3 regions of the Aureimonas sp. AU20 genome follow, and region 3 is predicted to be linked to each of the others. Evidence: predicted binding sites of a transcription regulator. Region 3 holds the regulator's gene; each other region holds the start of a gene.
The links. The regulator PhoB, encoded in region 3, activates phosphate uptake and scavenging genes when phosphate is short. The targets are predictions, from matches to a motif close to TGTCATNNANCTGTCAT.
Positions count from the first base shown of each region.

Region 1: the regulator PhoB is predicted to act here: its motif matches at 1,859-1,875, upstream of M673_RS00355 (alkaline phosphatase).
Region 2: the regulator PhoB is predicted to act here: its motif matches at 4,254-4,270, upstream of phnF (phosphonate metabolism transcriptional regulator PhnF).

Region 1 covers NZ_CP006367.1:81,759-87,632, reverse strand. Annotated here, with positions in the region: gene M673_RS00355 (alkaline phosphatase) at 70-1,812, opposite strand; gene M673_RS00350 (amylosucrase) at 2,190-4,067, shown strand; gene M673_RS00345 (methyl-accepting chemotaxis protein) at 4,423-5,874, shown strand, end outside.
Region 2 covers NZ_CP006368.1:78,144-84,017, forward strand. Annotated here, with positions in the region: gene phnL (phosphonate C-P lyase system protein PhnL) at 1-313, opposite strand, end outside; gene phnK (phosphonate C-P lyase system protein PhnK) at 316-1,098, opposite strand; gene M673_RS17380 (alpha-D-ribose 1-methylphosphonate 5-phosphate C-P-lyase PhnJ) at 1,095-1,970, opposite strand; gene M673_RS17385 (carbon-phosphorus lyase complex subunit PhnI) at 1,967-3,094, opposite strand; gene phnH (phosphonate C-P lyase system protein PhnH) at 3,096-3,704, opposite strand; gene phnG (phosphonate C-P lyase system protein PhnG) at 3,701-4,183, opposite strand; gene phnF (phosphonate metabolism transcriptional regulator PhnF) at 4,312-5,031, shown strand; gene M673_RS17405 (glycosyltransferase family 61 protein) at 5,123-5,874, opposite strand, start outside.
Region 3 covers NZ_CP006367.1:3,410,509-3,416,382, reverse strand. Annotated here, with positions in the region: gene pstA (phosphate ABC transporter permease PstA) at 1-1,122, shown strand, start outside; gene pstB (phosphate ABC transporter ATP-binding protein PstB) at 1,140-1,949, shown strand; gene phoU (phosphate signaling complex protein PhoU) at 2,020-2,742, shown strand; gene phoB (phosphate regulon transcriptional regulator PhoB) at 2,748-3,479, shown strand; gene M673_RS15555 (DUF3297 family protein) at 3,562-3,819, opposite strand; gene M673_RS25160 (GcrA family cell cycle regulator) at 4,115-4,858, opposite strand; gene M673_RS15545 (aspartate aminotransferase family protein) at 5,240-5,874, shown strand, end outside.

The sequences.
Region 1 (5,874 bases), 410 kb from region 3:
AAGTCCTCCAATGGCAAAGGCCCCGGCGCGGCGCGCCGGGACCCGTCTGCGTCCGAGAAACGTGAAGTTTTAGTTCTTGGCGGGCGCCAGCGCGAAGGCGTCGGCGAGAACGCGGTAGATGTCGCTCTCTTCCATGTAGCCCTTGAACTCCTCGGCGCCCGGACCGGCGGCCTGCAGCACCACGTCATCCACCGCATGGACGGCGGTGTCGGCCGAGCGCGGCAGGTTGCCTTCGCGGAACACGGCGCCGGGAACGTTCTTGTACGCCTCGTTCGCCACGTATTCCTTCTTCTCGTTCTGGACGGCGGGCTCGAACGGGCCGTCCACCTTCGGGCGGAAGGTCTCGTAATAGTCCGGGAAGTCGGCGGCGAAGATGGCGAGGCGGCGCGACACGTCCACGCGGTCGGGATAGCCGTCGCCGTCCTTGTCCTCGTAGTTGGGGAAGCCGGCATCGGCATAGACGCCGACCTTCTCGCGCATTTCCGTGCCCGGCTTGTCGTCGTCGATCGTGCCGATGATCGAGATGCCGTGCGTGTGGTCGGCCGTGGTGACGATCAACGTGTCGGGATGGGTGCGCTGGAACTCACGCGCCACGCCCACCGCCTTGTCGAACTCGATCGTGTCGATCATCGAGCGCTCGAAGTCCATCGGGTGCGAGGCCTTGTCGATGCACGAGCCCTCGACCATCAGGAAGAAGCCCTCGGGGTTCTTCGACAGGCGGTCCAGCGCGATCTCGGTCATCTCGACCAGACCCGGCTGGTTGGGGAATTTCGACACGGTGCCCTTCTTCAGGAAGCCGCGATCGAGCATGAAGTCCATGTTGCCGGTGTGGAACAGGCCGAGCAGCTTTTCCTGGTTCGAGCCCTTGGCGGTTTCCAGCTCGCCCTTGTCGGTCGCCAGCGCATAGCCCGCGTCCTGGAACATCTGGATGTAGTTCTTGTCGTCCTTGCGCTTGGAGCCGGGCGTCGACTGCGGCAGGAAGTAGGCCGAGCCGCCGCCGAGCAGCACGTCCGGCTTCACCTTGAACAGCATGTCGACGATCTCGGGCTTGTCGGCGCGCTTGCGGGTGTGGGACACCACGGCGGCGGGCGTCGCGTCCTCGACCTCGGAGGTGACGACGATGCCGACCGACTTCTTGGTGGTGCGGCGCAGCGCCTCGGCAATGGTCTCGACCTTCGGATCGTCGAAGGAGTCCTTCGTGCGGTCGGCATAGACGCCGAGCGCGTTGATCGCCGACTTGTGGCCGGTCATGTAGGCCGACATCGTGTTGGCGCTGTCGGTGGCGATGGAATTGGTCGAGGACGTGCCGACGAAGGCCATGTGGTCGAGATCGTCCATGGCGAGGCGGCCGTTCGCCTTGCCCTCGGTCATGCCCTTGGACATGATGCGCGCGCCGGTGCGGTTGGCCACCGTCATGCCGTCGCCGAGCAGGAAGATGATGTTCTTGGCCTTGGCCGTGGCGGGCGTGCCGTAGACTTCCCAGGTCACCGCCTTGGTCTCGTCGCCAGCCTTGGCCTCGACCTTATAGCTGCCCGGCGCCAGGATATGGCCGCCATGGATGCGGATGGCGGAGGCCTCGACGCCGTCTTCCTTCTCGATGAATTCGACGGGCTGGCCGAGCACCTCGGCGGCAGGCTTGCCGTTGATGGTGACGGCGACGTCGCCTTCCTTCACAACGCCCTTGAACTCGACCTTCATGTCGAAGGGCGAGCCCGCCAGGATGGTCGCGCGGTCGAGAGGCATGACCGTCGCCGCATGGGCGGTGGCGGTGAGCGCGCTGGTGACGACGAGCAAGCTGAGAAGGTGGCGCATCGATTGTCTCCACTGGGATCTGTCGGTTGCGGCATAGGTTTTCTTCATAACATCCGCGTGACAGCCCAGTTGAAAAATCCGAAATGAGCTCCACGGGCGTTATGTTATAACATAATAGACGATAGGAGAGAGGTTCGCGGGTGGACGAATGCTTCGCGCGCGAAGAAGAGGTCTAGCTGGGGCAAGTCGTCGGACTGACGGTCCCGCCCTCCATACTTGCCGACGACCGATCCTTCGCGTGTGCATTTGCCGTCTGGGTGACGGGTGAGCGCTTGGCGCGTCGCGCGGATGGCGCGCCCTTCGCCGAGCGGCTGCTTCCCGGCCGCGCGGCCGCATGATATCGCGCCTGTCGGTTCAACCCATAGGCGAGATCAGACGTGTCCGACGTGCCGAGCTTTTCCGACGCCCTCGCTCATGTGCTGGCCCATCCCCAAGCCGCAGGATGGGACGCGGCGTTCCGGCGCCGGTTCGACACGTATTTCCCCGCGCTGTTCGCCGAATTCTCGGCGGTCTATGCCGGGCATCCCGCGTTCCTGCGCGAGCTCGCAGAGGCGGTGAACTGCGCCGCCTCGTCCTATGCCGAGCGCTCGGCCGAGCTGAAGGCGCTGGACGCCGCGCGCGAGGCCGAGCCGAACTGGTTCACGGACGAGCGGATGCTGGGCGGCGTCTGCTATGTCGATCGCTATGCCGGAACGCTGAAGGGTGTCGAGGACCAGCTTCCCTATTTCGAGGAACTGGGTCTCACTTATCTCCATCTCATGCCGCTGTTCCGGGCGCCGGAAGAGAATTCCGACGGCGGCTATGCCGTCTCTTCCTATCGCGAGGTGAACCCGAAGCTCGGCACCATGGCCGATCTCGAGCATCTGGCCGGCACCCTGCGCCGACGCGGCATTTCGCTCACCGTCGACTTCGTCTTCAACCATACATCGAACGAGCATGAATGGGCGCGCCGGGCGCTGGCCGGCGAGAAGACCTATGAGGACTATTATCTCGTCTTTCCCGACCGGACGCTGCCCGACCAGTACGAGCGCACGACGCGGGAAATCTTTCCCGACGACCATCCCGGCTCCTTCGTGCAGCTGCCGGACGGGCGCTGGATCTGGGCGACCTTCTACCATTTCCAATGGGACTTGAACTACGCCAACCCCGCCGTCTTCCGCGCCATGGCGGGCGAGATGCTGTTTCTGGCCAATCGCGGCGTCGAGATCCTGCGCATGGACGCGGTCGCCTTCATCTGGAAGCGGCTCGGCACGCCTTGCGAGAGCCTGCCCGAGGCGCACCGTTTGCTGCGCGCCTTCAACGCGCTCTGCCGGATGGGCGCGCCGGCCATGGTGTTCAAGTCCGAGGCGATCGTCCACCCGGACGAGGTCGTCTCCTATATCGACCGCGCGGAATGCCCGATCTCCTACAATCCGCTGGTCATGGCGCTGGGCTGGGAAGCGCTGGCGACGCGGGACGCGCGCCTGCTCCAGCAGGCCTTCGACCGGCGCCAGCAGCTGCCGCCGGGCTGCGCCTTCGTCAACTATGTCCGCAGCCACGACGATATCGGCTGGACCTTCGCCGACGAGGAAGCGGCCGAACTCGGCATCCATGGCGGCGACCACCGGCGCTTCCTGAACGGATTCTTCGTCGGGCGCTTTCCCGGCTCCTTTGCGCAAGGCGAGCCCTTTCAGGAAAATCCGCGCACGGGCGATTGCCGCATCACCGGCACCACGGCCTCGCTCGCGGGCCTGGGGCGCGATCCCGACGCGGGCATCCGCCGCGTCCTGCTGCTTCATTCCGTCGCGCTGGCCGCCGCCGGCATTCCGCTTCTTTATCTCGGCGACGAGGTCGGCCAACTCAACGACCCGACCTATCTCGACCGCCCGGCCGAAGCGGTGGACAGCCGCTGGGTTCATCGGCCCTTCCGCCCGGACGCGCTCTACGGGCAACGGCACGACGAGGGCACCGTGGCCGGCCGGCTCTATGCCGGGCTGCGTCATCTGATCGCCCTGCGCAAGGCGACGCCGGCCTTCGGCGGCACGGCGCTGCGCGGCTTCTGGACCGGCAATCGGCATGTCCTGGGCTTCCACCGGCCCGAGCGGGGTGGGGTTCTCGTCTTCGCCAACCTGTCGGACGAGACGCAGGTGCTTTCGCCCGAACGCTTCGGCGCGCTGCCGTCCTCCATGCGCGATCTCGTGGGCGAGGAGCAGGTAATTCTTGGCGACGGTCTCACGCTTCCGCCGCTCGGCTTCGTGTGGCTCGCACCGGCTTGAGGGGCGCGAGACGGCCGGCGCGGTCCGTGACCAGTAGATCGTTCTGCAATCTAAGGTTTCGACAAAAGATTTTTAGGTTCTGCTGATGGCCTTCTCATCGCCGCGACTAATTGGGACGCGATTGTCCCAATGCCTTTCACTCGTATTCATTCGCCTACTCTGCGAAGCGTGTGGCAATAATGCGTTGATGGAGAGATGTTCTTCTCTTGGTCGTTTCGATGTTGCTTCTCGATGATGATTGCAGAGCCGAAATCGAATCTTGAAAATTGGGTGATGAGCCCAGTCGCCATTATTGGATTCTACAAGATTTAACTTCCCGCTGGCATGATCCTCTAATGTTTGGAGGAAACGTTTCATGCGCATGTGGCATTCCATCAAGCTGAGGTTGGCCCTGGCTTTCGTCCTTCTGATTTTGTTGGGCGCGGCCGGCAGCGTTCTTGGCTTGAGACAGTCCAGCCATACGTTCGCGGCGCTGGACGAGCTTGCCAAGCGCCCCTTCCTTCAGGTCGAAGCCGTCGGCCAGGTGCGCCTGGCGCTCGCCGATGCGCGGCGCATCCTGTTTCGCGCCATGGTGGTTTCACCGGAGGAGCGCGCGACAATCGAGACCGAGTATGGCGGCATCTGGTCGGACGCCGATCGTTGGATGAAGAGCTTCGAGGCGACGGTCGGCCCCGAGGGGCAGGCGGCCGCGCAAGCCCGCGCCGCCTCGCTGACGGCGCTGCGCGTCAAGATGGACGATGTCCTGCGTTGGATCGGCGAGGGACGCGGCGATGCGGAGATCCTCGACGCGATCCGTAAGGACGAGGGGCCCGCTGCCGATCAGGTGAGCGCCGATCTCGCCGCCCTCAGCGATGCCGCCAAGGCCAATGTGCAGGGCTTCGTTGCCAAGGCGGACGCCGACTACGGCTCGGCCTGGACCGTCTCCGTCGCGCTGATCGCCACCTCGCTACTCATGGGCACCGTGCTCGGCTTCCTGATCCTGCGCAGCTTCTCGACCGGCTTCGCCGAGCTGCGCGCCAACATGCTGCGCGTCGGCACGGGCGATATTTCCCATCGCATCGTCCACAATCGCCGGGACGAGATCGGCGAGCTTCTCACCACGCTTTGCCAGATGCGTTTGAAGCTGAACGAGATCGTCGCGGCCGTCGGCCTGCGCGCCCATGGGCTGACGCACACGGCGGGCTCGACCGCTTCCCTGTCGCAGCAGCTGGCCTCCGGCTCGGCCGAGCAGGCGGCGGCCTCCGAAGAGGCGAGCTCCGCCATGGAGGAAATGGCCGGCAATGTGCGGCACAATTCCGACAACGCAAACCAGACCGAGAAGGTAGCGCGCGAGGCCTTCACTCACGCCAAGTCGAGCGAGCAAGTCGTGCTGTCCTCCGTGGAGGCCATGCGGGCCATCGCGGAGAAGATCGCCCTCGTGCAGGAAATCGCCCGCCAGACCGATCTTCTGGCGCTGAACGCCGCGATCGAGGCGGCCCGTGCCGGTAGCCATGGCAAGGGCTTCGCCGTGGTGGCCTCCGAAGTGCGCAAGCTCGCCGAGCGCTCGCAGACCACCGCCGTGGAGATCGCGAGCCTGTCGCAGGAGACGCTGACCGCGTCCGAGACGGCGGGCCGGATGCTGACCGCGCTCGTGCCCAACATCCAGCGCACTTCGGAACTCGTCAGCGAGATTTCCGCCTCCTGCCGCGAGCAGGCGATCGGCATCGAGCAGATGAACCAGGCCATCGTGCAATTGAGCCAGGTCACGCAGGAGAACGCCGCGAGCGCCGACCATCTGTCCGCCTCGGCGGGCGAGCTGAACTTCGGC
Region 2 (5,874 bases), on a different replicon from region 3:
CGATGGAGCGCTCGCGCAGCGCGAGGACCGTGCGCGGATCGCCCGCGCCGAGATCGCGCATCTGCCCGTCGCCTACGTCCCGCACCAGAATGGCGCCGCGATCGACCGCGTAGTTGCCGTAGATCATCCGCAGTATCGAGGACTTGCCGACGCCGGACGGGCCGCCGAGCACCACGCATTCGCCGGGGCGAAGATCGAAGGCGACGTTCTCCACCACCGGCAGCTGAATGCCGCCGCGCAAGTGCATGGTGAAGGACTTGGCGACGCCGCTGACCGACAGGAGCGGGGCGGCCTTGTTGGAAAGCTCCGACATGGTCAGGACTCCGGGATCGAGGCGACGAGAAGCTGGGTGTAGGGATGGTGCGGATCGTCCAGCACGCGGTCCGTCAGCCCCTGCTCCACGATGCGGCCCGCCTTCATCACGATCATCCGCTGCGACAGGAGCCGCGCCACGGCGAGATCGTGCGTGACGAGGATCACCGACAGGCCAAGATCGGCCACCAGCGTGCGCAGGAGATCGAGCACCCGCGCCTGCACCGAGACGTCGAGCCCGCCGGTCGGCTCGTCCATGAAGACGAGGCGGGGATGGGTCACGAGATTGCGCGCGATCTGCAGCCGCTGGCGCATGCCGCCGGAAAACTCCACCGGCCGGTCGTCGATGCGGCGCGGGTCGATCTCGACGCGGCCGAGCCAGTCCGACGCCGCCTCGCGAAGCGCGCCGTAATGACGCCCGCCCACCGCCATCAGCCGCTCGCCGACATTGGCGCCGGCCGACACGCGCATGCGCAGGCCCTCGGCCGGGTTCTGGTGCACGAAGCCCCAGTCGGTCCGCATGAGAAAGCGCCGCTCGGCCTCGGTGAGCGTTGCGAGATCGCGCATCTCGCCGTCGCGCATGGCGTAGCGCACCGTGCCCGCGCTCGGCTCCAGCCGGGCCGAGAGGCAGGAAAGAAGCGTCGTCTTGCCGGATCCGGACTCGCCGACGATCGCCAGGACTTCGCCCGGCCAGAGATCGAGCGAGATGTCGGTGCAGCCGATCCGCGCGCCGTAGCGCTTTTCGAGGCCCTCGACGGAGAGAAGCGGGGTGGCGCTCGCGCTCATGCCGGGACCTTTCCCAGAAGCGCGCCGACATGGCCGTCTGCGCGACGGGTTTCGCAATGGTCGGTGTCGGAGCAGACGAACATGCGCCCGCCCCGGTCGTCGGTCACGACCTCGTCGAGATAGACGCCGGTCGCCGCGCAGAGCGCGCAAGGGGTGTGGAACTTTTGGATCGCGAAGGGGTGGTCGTCGAAATCGAGGCTCTGCACGTCGGTGAAGGGCGGCAGGGCGTAGATGCGCTTTTCGCGGCCAGCGCCGAAGAGTTGCAGCGCCGGCGAGCGGTGCATCTTGGGATTGTCGAACTTCGGGATGGGCGAGGGGTCCATGACGTAGCGCCCCTCGACCTTGACCGGGTAGGCGTAGGTCGTGGCGATCTCGCCGTGGCGGGCGATGTCCTCGTAGAGCTTCACATGCATGAGCCCGTATTCCTCCAGCGCATGGAGGGTGCGGGTCTCGCTTTCGCGCGGCTCCAGAAAGCGCAGCGGCTCGGGGATCGGCACCTGATAGACGAGGATCTGCCCGGCTTTCAGCGGCGCCTCGGGAATGCGGTGCCGGGTCTGGATGATGGTCGCCGCGCCCGTGCGGGTCGTGGTCTCGACCTTGGCGACGCTCTCGAAGAAGGCGCGGATGGAGACGGCGTTGGTCGTGTCGTCGGCGCCCTGGTCGATGACCTTCAGCACGTCCCGCGGCCCGATGATCGCCGCCGTCACCTGCACGCCCCCCGTGCCCCAGCCGTAGGGCATGGGCATTTCGCGGCTGGCGAAAGGGACCTGGTAGCCGGGCACGGCGATGCCCTTGAGAATGGCGCGGCGGATCATCCGCTTCGTCGCCTCGTCGAGATAGGCGAAGTTGATGGCGGGAAGGGTGAGGGTCATTGCGCGGCCTCCGCCGGCTCGGCCCCGGTCGCGTCCGCTTCGGCCGGAGCCGCCGCGCGCTCGGCGTTCAGCCGGCGCAGGAGGTGGAGCTCGGCCTGGAAGTCGACGTAATGGGGCAGTTTCAGATGTTCCACGAAGCCGGTCGAGGCGACGTTGTCGCAATGGGACAGGACGAACTCTTCGTCCTGCGCCGGGGCCAGACGCTCCTCGTCGAACTCGTCCGCCCGCAAGGCGCGGTCGACGAGGCTCATGGCCATGGCCTTGCGCTCGCTCTGGCCGAAGACGAGGCCGTAGCCGCGCGTGAAGCGGGCCTCGCCCCCCTTGGGCGCGGAGAATTGCGCGATCATCTGGCATTCGGTCAGCCGCGCGCGGCCGATCACGACGGGAAAGCCGAGTTCGGGCAGGTCCACCTCGATCTCCACCAGCCCGATGCGGATCTCGCCGACGAACGGGTGGTTGCGCCCGTAGCCGCGCTGGGTGGAATAGCCGAGGGCCAGGAGAAAGCCCTCGTCGCCGCGCGCCAGCGCCTGGAGCCGGAGGTCGCGCCCGGCCGGAAAGTCCAGCGGATCGCGCGTGATGTCGCCGGGCTCGCCCCAGCCCTCCGCCGGCCCATCGCCGTCCGGCTCGATCAGGCCTTCGCCGCGCAGAAGATCGGTGACGCGCGGCGCCTTCGCCTCGTCCTCGCGGGCGCGGCGCTCCGGCTGGGGAACCGGCTCGTCGCCGGCCATGGCGGGGTCGAGCAGCCGGTGCGTGTAGTCGAAGGTCGGCCCCAGCAGCTGGCCGCCGGGCAGGTCCTTGTAGGTGGCCGAAACGCGGCGCTCCAGCTGCATGGCGCCCGTGTCCACCGGCTCGGCGGCGCGAAAACGCGGCAGCGTGGTGCGATAGGCGCGCAGCAGGAAGATCGCCTCGATCAGGTCGCCCCGCGCCTGCCGGATGGCGATGGCGGCAAGCTCGGGATCGTAGAGCGAGCCCTCGGCCATGACTCGGTCCACCGCCAGCGAAAGCTGTCCGGTGATCTGGTCGAGCGTCAGCGCGGGCACGTCCCGCTCGCCGCGCCGACGGTCGGCGAGCAGCTTGTGGGCGTTGCGGATGGCGGCTTCCCCGCCCTTGACGGCGACGTACATTTCAAGCCTCCGCGATGCGTGTGGAGCGCGGCAGGGCGATCAGCCCGTCGCCCGCCACGAGAACGAGATCGTGACCGCGCGGAAACAGCGCGCGATTGCCGGCGCGGGCCGCGAGGAACCCCGCCGGCAGGCCTTGCGGGGCGATGGTGCGGACCGTCTCGATGCCGGGGCCCGTGAGAACGAGCGGCGCGCCGCCTTCCAGGCATTCCACCGGCAGGATCAGGGTCGCGGCGCGGTCGGGATAGGCGTCGGTGCCGATACCGAAGCGGCCCCAGCCGGCGGGGTCCGAACCGAGGGTGAGCAGCGCGAAGGCGGCCTCGCCCGGCGCCGCGACGAGGCTGGCGCCGGTGTGGAAGCCGAGCCAGGCGGCAGCCGCGCCGGCCTCCGCGCCCTCCAGAAAGATCGACGCGTCGGCATCGGCCAGCGTCAGCAGAAACACGGCGGCGGCCGGCGCGAGCGGTGCCGGCGCCTCCACCGAGGCGGCGAGACGGGCGATCGTGCCGGGCGCGGCGAAGGCGTCCATCACGGCGCGAAAGGCGTCTTGCGAGCCCAGAACCGGGTCCTGGAAGCCGCCCGAGACGGCGAGGGCGGAAAGGGAAGCCTGTGTCATGCCTGATCCTCGCCTCGAACCAGCGTGAAGAAATCCACCCGCGTCGCCTCGGTCTCGGCGGCACGATCGCTCTGCGTGTCAGTGTCGGCCTGGAGGAGCGGGGCGACGATCTCGCGCTCGATCCGCTCCTGCCACTCCGGGTGCTGCCAGAGCGCGTCGCAATGGGCGGCGAGCCGCGCCTTGTCGCTGTCGCGCCCCAGGATCATGGCGTGTCCGACCTCGCCGGTGCCCAGCCGCACCGTGGCGCGGCAGACGCTGGCCTCGCCCAGATTGAACGGCGCTCCGCCTCCGCCCGCCCGGCCGCGCAGCATGACGAGGCCGATCTCGGGCCCGCGCACCGGCCGCGCCGGCGGGGCGGCCTCGCAGACCTGGCCGTGCAGCACGCGCAGCACGGCACCATCGGCCAGCGCGAAGGCGCCGATGGCGCGGCGACGGCGTTCCTGAAACGAGATGTCCGGGTCGGAGGAGGGCTGGAGCATGGGTCGGTCCGCTCATTGGTCTATTTGTTTAGACATTTAGTCTGGACGATCCTTCTTTATCCGTCCATCGGTGACATCAGGATGACAGGCGCGAATCTTTGGGCGCGAATCTTTTGGCGGGAGCGGGCGTGAACGAGACGGACGAGGGCGTGACGCGCTGGCGGCGGGTGGCCGACAAGATCCGCTCCGCGATCATGGACGGCGCCTTCGCGGACAAGCTGCCGCCGGAAACGGAGCTGGCCGACAGTTTCGGCGTGAACCGGCACACGGTTCGGCGCGCGATCCAGTCGCTCGCCAGCGAAGGGCTGCTGCGGGCCGAGCGCGGCCGGGGCACGTTCGTCAACGCGCCGGCGCGCCGGCTCGCCTATCCCATCGGCCCGCGCACGCGCTTCTCCGAAAACGTCACGGCGCAGGGGCGCACGCCGGGCGGGCGCCTGATCCGGGCGGACGCCACGCGCGCCGACGCCGCGCTCGCCGCGCTTCTCGGCTGCGCGCCGGGCGCGCCGCTGCATCGGCTGGAAACGCTCAGCGTCGCCAATGGCGTTCCGCTGTCGATCGCGACCTCGCATTTCAGCGTGGAGCGCTTTCCCGGCATCGTGCGAGCCTATGCCGAGACCGGCTCGGTGACGGAGGCGCTGAAGCTGGAAGGCGTCTCGGACTATCGTCGGCGCGAAACGCGCATCACGGCCGAGCGCGTCCACCCGCTCGACGCCGACCATCTGGCGACCTCGCCCGACTCGATCGTGCTGGTCAGCATGGCGGTGGATGTCGATCTCGACAACCGCCCGGTGCAGGTGATCCGGGCGCGCTTCCCCGCCGATCGCATGGAGCTGGTGCTGCGGCCTTGACCTCGCGCGCGGCGCGCAGAAGCCCGAACGACGAAAGGGCAGCCCGCGCCGCCCCTTTTGCTTTCAATCGAATGTCCGGCCCCGCGTGGCCTCAGGCCAGCATCTCGCGCAGCGCCGCCACGGTGCCGGGCACGTCAAGGCGCCAGCGGCGCTGGCTCGGGCGCGGGTCGGTCCGGTCCTCCTCGCCGATCACGACGCCGTAGGCGAGACCGAGCGAGCTGAAGAGATTGGTGTGCGCGTCGAGAAAGACGCCCGTGCTTTCGATCGTCACGACCTGCGTCTCGGGCTGGCAGAACACGGTGTTGAACATGGCCGCGCCGCCGAGGCCCACCACCACCCGCGCCTTGGCGAAGAGCGCCACCTGCTCGGCGAAGGAAAGATGCTCCGGCTCCACCACGGTGAAGCCGAGCGGCACCAGCGCGTCGATCAGCTCCTCCTCGTTCAGGAGGCCGCGATAGGCGCCGCCCTTGCGGGTTCGGCTGAGGCGGGACAGGAAGACGCGCTCCGGTGCGGGCGCCGCGCTGCCATGGGCCAGCCGCTCCGCCAGATCGCGAAAGATGTCGCGCTCGTGCGGGGCGAGGATCAGGTCCCGCCCGACCATGCGCAGGAGGCTGACGCTCTCGCACCAATAGGTCGCGCCGCGCCGCTGCTCGACGATGTCCTCGTCGGCGAGGCCGAAGGTCTGGAGAAGGCTGCGCTGCCAGGGATGCTGGCGCTCGCACAGGAAACGGTCGTACCGGTCCCGATGGCTCGCGAAGTGATGCATGCCGGGCAGGCCGAGAAGCAGCCACATGCCCCAATTGTCCGGCTCGTCCGGCGTGCCGAGAAAGATCGACCCTTCGA
Region 3 (5,874 bases):
GAGATCCGTCTGCCGATCACCTTCTCCAAGAGCGTGATCGATCCGAACGACCGGGCCAAGGCCGACCCGGCGGTGCTGCGCACGGCGAACTATCCTCGCCTGGTGCAGGACGCGCTGGTGAAGGAACTCGGCATCGACCCGAACAACCGCGCCGCCATCACCGCCGCTTCGCAGCTCCTGTCGCAGGGCGTGCGCGCGCAGCTCGCCAACATGGTGATGGACGATCTCTCGATCATCGGCACCACGCAGGAGATCTGGATCTACGCCAACTCCACCGTGGACTCGGCGGTGAAGGGCCAGTTCGACCTGTCGATCCCCGAAGCGCGCCGGCCGATCAAGGACCAGCAGCTGGAATGGATCCGCCAGCTGGAAAGCCGTGGCGAGCTGACCCAGCGCTTCAACACCGGCCTCTTCACTTTCGGCGCCTCCTCGCGCGCCGAGACGGCCGGCGTCGGCGTGGCGCTGATCGGCTCGCTCTACATGATGGCGATCGTTCTCGCCCTTGCGCTGCCGATCGGCGTCGCCGCCTCGATCTATCTCGAGGAGTTCGCGCCCAAGAACCGCTTCACCGACCTGATCGAGGTGAACATCAACAATCTGGCGGCCGTCCCCTCGATCGTCTACGGCCTTCTCGGCCTCGCGGTCTTCGTCAACTGGTTCGGCCTGCCGCGCTCGGCCTCGCTGGTCGGCGGCCTCGTGCTGACGCTGATGACGCTGCCGACCATCATCATCGCGACGCGCGCCGCGCTGAAAGCCGTGCCGCCTTCGATCCGTGCCGCCGCGCTCGGCCTCGGCGCCTCCAAGATGCAGATGGTGTTCCACCACGTTCTGCCGCTGGCGATGCCGGGCATTCTCACCGGCACGATCATCGGCCTTGCCCACGCGCTCGGCGAAACCGCGCCGCTGCTCCTGATCGGCATGGTCGCCTTCGTCGCCAACTACCCCGCGACGCCGATGGACCCCGCCACCGCTCTGCCCGTGCAGATCTACATGTGGGCCAACGAGGCCGAGCGCGCCTTCGTGGAGCGCACGTCGGGCGCGATCATCGTGCTTCTCCTTTTCCTGGCGGTCATGAACATCACCGCCATTCTGCTTCGTCGTCGCTTCGAGCGTCGCTGGTAGGAAAGAACGGATTTCTTATGATGGACAATCTTCATTTGACCGCCGCCCCGAAGACCAACGCGCCCGTCCTCGCCACCAAGATGAAGGGCGAGAACGTCTCGGTCTTCTACGGCGCGAAGCAGGCCTTGTTCGAGGTCAATCTCGACGTCTACGAGCGGCAGGTGACGGCGCTGATCGGCCCTTCGGGCTGCGGCAAGTCTACCTTCCTGCGCTCGCTCAACCGCATGAACGACACGGTCGAGGGCGCCAAGGTCAAGGGCCTCATCACGCTCGACGGCGAGGACATTTACAACCCGCAGATCGACGTGGTGGAACTGCGCGCCCGGGTCGGCATGGTGTTTCAGAAGCCCAACCCGTTCCCGAAGTCGATCTTCGAGAACGTCGCCTATGGCCCGAAGATCCACGGTCTGGCCAAGTCGAAGACGGACCTGGAGGAGGTCGTCGTGACCTCGCTGCGCAAGGCCGGCCTGTTCGAGGAGGTGAAGGATCGCCTCCATGACGCCGGCACGGGTCTGTCCGGCGGCCAGCAGCAGCGCCTGTGCATCGCTCGCGCCATCGCCGTTTCGCCCGAGGTGATCCTGATGGACGAGCCCTGCTCGGCCCTCGATCCGATCGCGACCGCCACGGTCGAGGAACTGATCGACGAGCTGAAGCAGAACTTCACCATCGTCATCGTCACCCACTCGATGCAGCAGGCGGCCCGCGTCTCGCAGCGCACGGCGATGTTCCACCTCGGCAAGATCGTCGAGGTCGGTTCCACGGAAAAGATGTTCCAGAACCCCGACGACAAGCGCACGCAGGACTACATCACCGGCCGCTTCGGCTGACCTCGCTCCCGGCTCCCGCAGCCTTATCGGGCCGGGAGTCGTTCTCCGCGAAACAGGGAGAGTTCGTTTCATGGAACATCACATCGTCTCGTCCTACGACGACGAACTGAAATTCATCCTTCGTCGCATTTCCGAAATGGGCGGCCAGGCCGAGCGCATGGTCGAGCAGGCGGTCTCCGCCCTGATCCGCTCCGATTGGGGTCTGGCGCAGTCCGTCGTTGCCGACGACATCCTTCTCGACACGCTGCAGCGCGAAGTGGACGAACGCGCGGTCCTCACGATCGGCAAGCGCCAGCCGATGGCGCACGACCTGCGCGAGATCGTCGGCGCCATCCGCATCTCCAACGATCTCGAGCGCATCGGCGATCTCGGCAAGAACATCGCCAAGCGCGTGATCGCGGTGACCGACCACAAGCAGCCGGTGCAGCTGGTGCGCGGCATCGAGCACATGTCGGAACTGGCGCTGGGCCAGCTGAAGAACGTGCTCGACGTCTATGCCACGCGCGACGACGTGCGGGCACTGGAAATCCGCGCCCAGGACGCCGAGATCGACGCGCTCTACACCTCGCTCTTCCGCGAACTCCTGACCTACATGATGGAAGATCCGCGCAACATCACGGCCTGCACGCATCTTCTCTTCTCGGCCAAGAACATCGAGCGCATCGGCGACCACGCGACCAACATCGCCGAGACGGTCTACTACATCAAGACCGGCAAACAGATGGAGGTCGAGCGGCCCAAGAGCGACTCGACGCCCTCGATCGCCTCGCCCTCTTCCGGCCTGAACGGGTAAGTCGCATGGGCGCCCGGATCACCGTCGTCGAGGACGAGGAGGCGCTGGGCGTCCTCCTTCGCTACAATCTTGAGGCCGAGGGTTACGACGTCGACGTGATCGCGCGTGGCGACGAGGCCGACCTGCGGCTGAAAGAGGGCGTGCCCGACCTTCTTCTGCTGGACTGGATGCTGCCCGGCCTGTCCGGCGTCGAGCTTTGCCGGCGCCTGCGCACGCGGCCCGAGACCGAACGCCTGCCGATCATCATGCTGACGGCGCGCGGCGAGGAAAGCGAGCGGGTGCGCGGCCTTTCGGTCGGGGCGGACGACTATGTCGTGAAGCCCTTCTCGACTCCCGAGCTCATGGCCCGCGTGCGCGCCATGCTGCGTCGGGTGAAGCCCGAGCGCATCTCCAGCCAGCTCGTGGCGGGCGATCTCGACCTCGACCGCGAGACGCATCGCGTGCGCCGCGCCGGCCGCGAGGTCAAGCTCGGACCCACCGAGTTCCGCCTCCTGGAGTTCCTCATGCAGTCGCCCGGCCGCGTCTTCTCGCGCGAGCAACTGTTGGACGGCGTCTGGGGTCGCGACATCTATGTCGACGAGCGCACCGTGGACGTCCATGTCGGGCGTCTGCGCAAGGCCATCAACCGGGGCCGCCAGCGCGACCCGATCCGCACCGTGCGCGGGGCGGGCTATTCGCTGGACGAGAACTTCACCGCCGCCGCGCGGCCCGTGCAGCAACGGGCCGAGGCGAGCTGAGGCTCAGCCGTCCTTCCAAAACGAAAACGCCGCGAGAGCCAAACGGCTGCTCGCGGCGTTTTCGTTTGGCGGACGAGGGCGATCAGCCCTCGGCGCTCTCGTCCTTCAGATAGGGCTCGACCGTGCCCTTCAGCTTCATCAAGAGCGGCTTGCCCTGGCGGTCCTTGGCCTTGCCGGCGGCCACGCGCACCCAGCCTTCGCTGACGCAATATTCCTCGACATTGGTCTTCTCGTTACCGTTGAAGCGGATGCCGATGCCGCGCGCCAGCAGCGCCTCGTCATGGAACGGGCTGTCCGGGTCGATCGCCAGACGGTCGGGAAGGGCGGGGGTATCGGTCATGTCATAGCCTTTTCGAAAGGGGCCTCGCGCGCCGGCCGGACCGGCGCCCAGATCAGAAAGCGTCTTCCGCTCGCATGGCCTGCCTCATAACGCAGGACAGGCGCGAGCGGGAGACGCTTTCTGGCAGGAAGGCCGGGGGAGCGGCCGGCGCAAAGAAAAGCCCGGCGCGAAGGCCGGGCTCTAAACCGCGATGGATGGAAAGCGCCTGAAGCATTCCGGCTTGCCGGAACGCTGCAAGGTCCACGATTTCGTCTCATGTCTCGGAAAAGCGTTTCCGCCTTGCCGGGGAACGCCCTTAGCGAACGCGGCGGCGCTCCGACATCGGCTGGAAGGCGATGCGCGCGTGGTGCTTGCAATAGGGCGAGGAGTCCTGGGAATGGTTTCCGCAGAAGCGGAAGTCCGGGCTCAGCGGGTCGCCCAGCGGCCATTTGCAGGTGCGGTCGGAAAGCTGCACCAGCGTCAGGTTGCGCGACATGGGCACGACCTCGCCGCCTTCGGAATGACCGAACGGCTGGGCCTCCTCGAAGGCGCCGGCGTCCGGGTCCATCTTAAGGGCCGTGGCGCCCACCGAATGGATCATCGGCTGGCGGAGCGGCATGGGCGCGCGCGGCGGGGCGGAAGTGGGCATGGAGGGCGTCAGGATGCGCGGCGCGGCGCTCGGCGTCGGCATGGGGGCCGAGGTGGGCGTTGCCACCGGAGCCGCGACGGGCGCAGGCGCGAACTCGCGGCGCGGGGCGGGCGGCTCCACCGCCGCGATCGACGGCGCGGCCACCGGCTCCGGCACGGGCGCGGCGGCGACCGGCACGGGCTGGGGCGCGGGCTCGAAGGCTGGCGCGACGCGCATCGGCGCCACGGGGGCGGCCTCGGCGGGGCTCTCGTCCGCGCCGCCCTTGGGGCGGTTGTCCAGCTTCAGCCGGTGAACCTTGCCGATCACGGCGTTGCGCGTCACGCCGCCGAGCTCCGCCGCGATCTGGCTGGCGCTTCGACCTTCGCCCCAAAGGCGGGTGAGCAGCTCGATGCGCTCCTCGGTCCAACTCATGAACAGACTCCTCGTACTCTGTCGCTGCGGGAGGGCGGCCGGTGCCGTCATCCATAGCCCCTGTCGACCCCTTGCGGATCGACGGGACTTCCCACACGAAATCTGGTGTCTGAGAGGGTTCTAGAACGCGAGTGCGAAGGGCGGCAAGAGTGGGCGCCGCCGGGCGAATCGTTTCGCCCCCTTTTCAACAGCTTATGGGTGCGGAGCGACGTTTACGGAAGCATAGAGGCTCGCAAAAGGCGAAACTTCGGCTTTCGTTGACAATTCGCGCCCCGGCCATGGTATAGGCAGCGCGTTGCGCGCGGGCTTATTGTGCCTGCCGCTCCGGCCGCCTTCGCGCCGCCGTTCCCTCCATTGTCCATGCCAACGAGAAGTATCGCCATGGCCGAGACCCACGACAATCCGCTGTTTGCCACCTTCGCGCGCGCGGACCTTCGAGTGGAGCGAGGCGAGGGGGTCTGGCTGCACATGTCGGACGGGCGCAAGTTTCTGGACTTCACCGGCGGCATCGCGGTGAACTCGCTCGGCCACGCCCATCCCCATCTCGTGGCGGCGCTCACCGAGCAGGCGGGCAAGCTCTGGCACACGTCCAACCTCTTCCACGTGCCTGGGCAGGAAAAGCTCGCCGGCCGGCTGGTCGAGGCGTCCTTCGCCGATAAGGTGTTCTTCACCAATTCCGGCGCCGAGGCGCTGGAATGCGCCATCAAGACGGCGCGGCGCTACCAGTATGTCTCAGGGCATCCCGAGCGCTTCCGCATCGTGACCTTCGAGGGCGCCTTTCACGGCCGCACGCTGGCCACCATCGCCGCTGGCGGTCAGGCCAAGTATCTCGAAGGCTTCGGCCCGAAGGTCGAGGGCTTCGACCAGGTTCCCTTCGGCGACGTGGCGGCGCTGCGCGCGGCGATCGGCGCCGAGACGGCCGCGATCCTGATCGAGCCGATCCAGGGCGAGGGCGGCATCCGCGCGCCCGACGCCGGCTTCCTGAAGCTGATCCGCGATCTCTGCGACGAGCACGG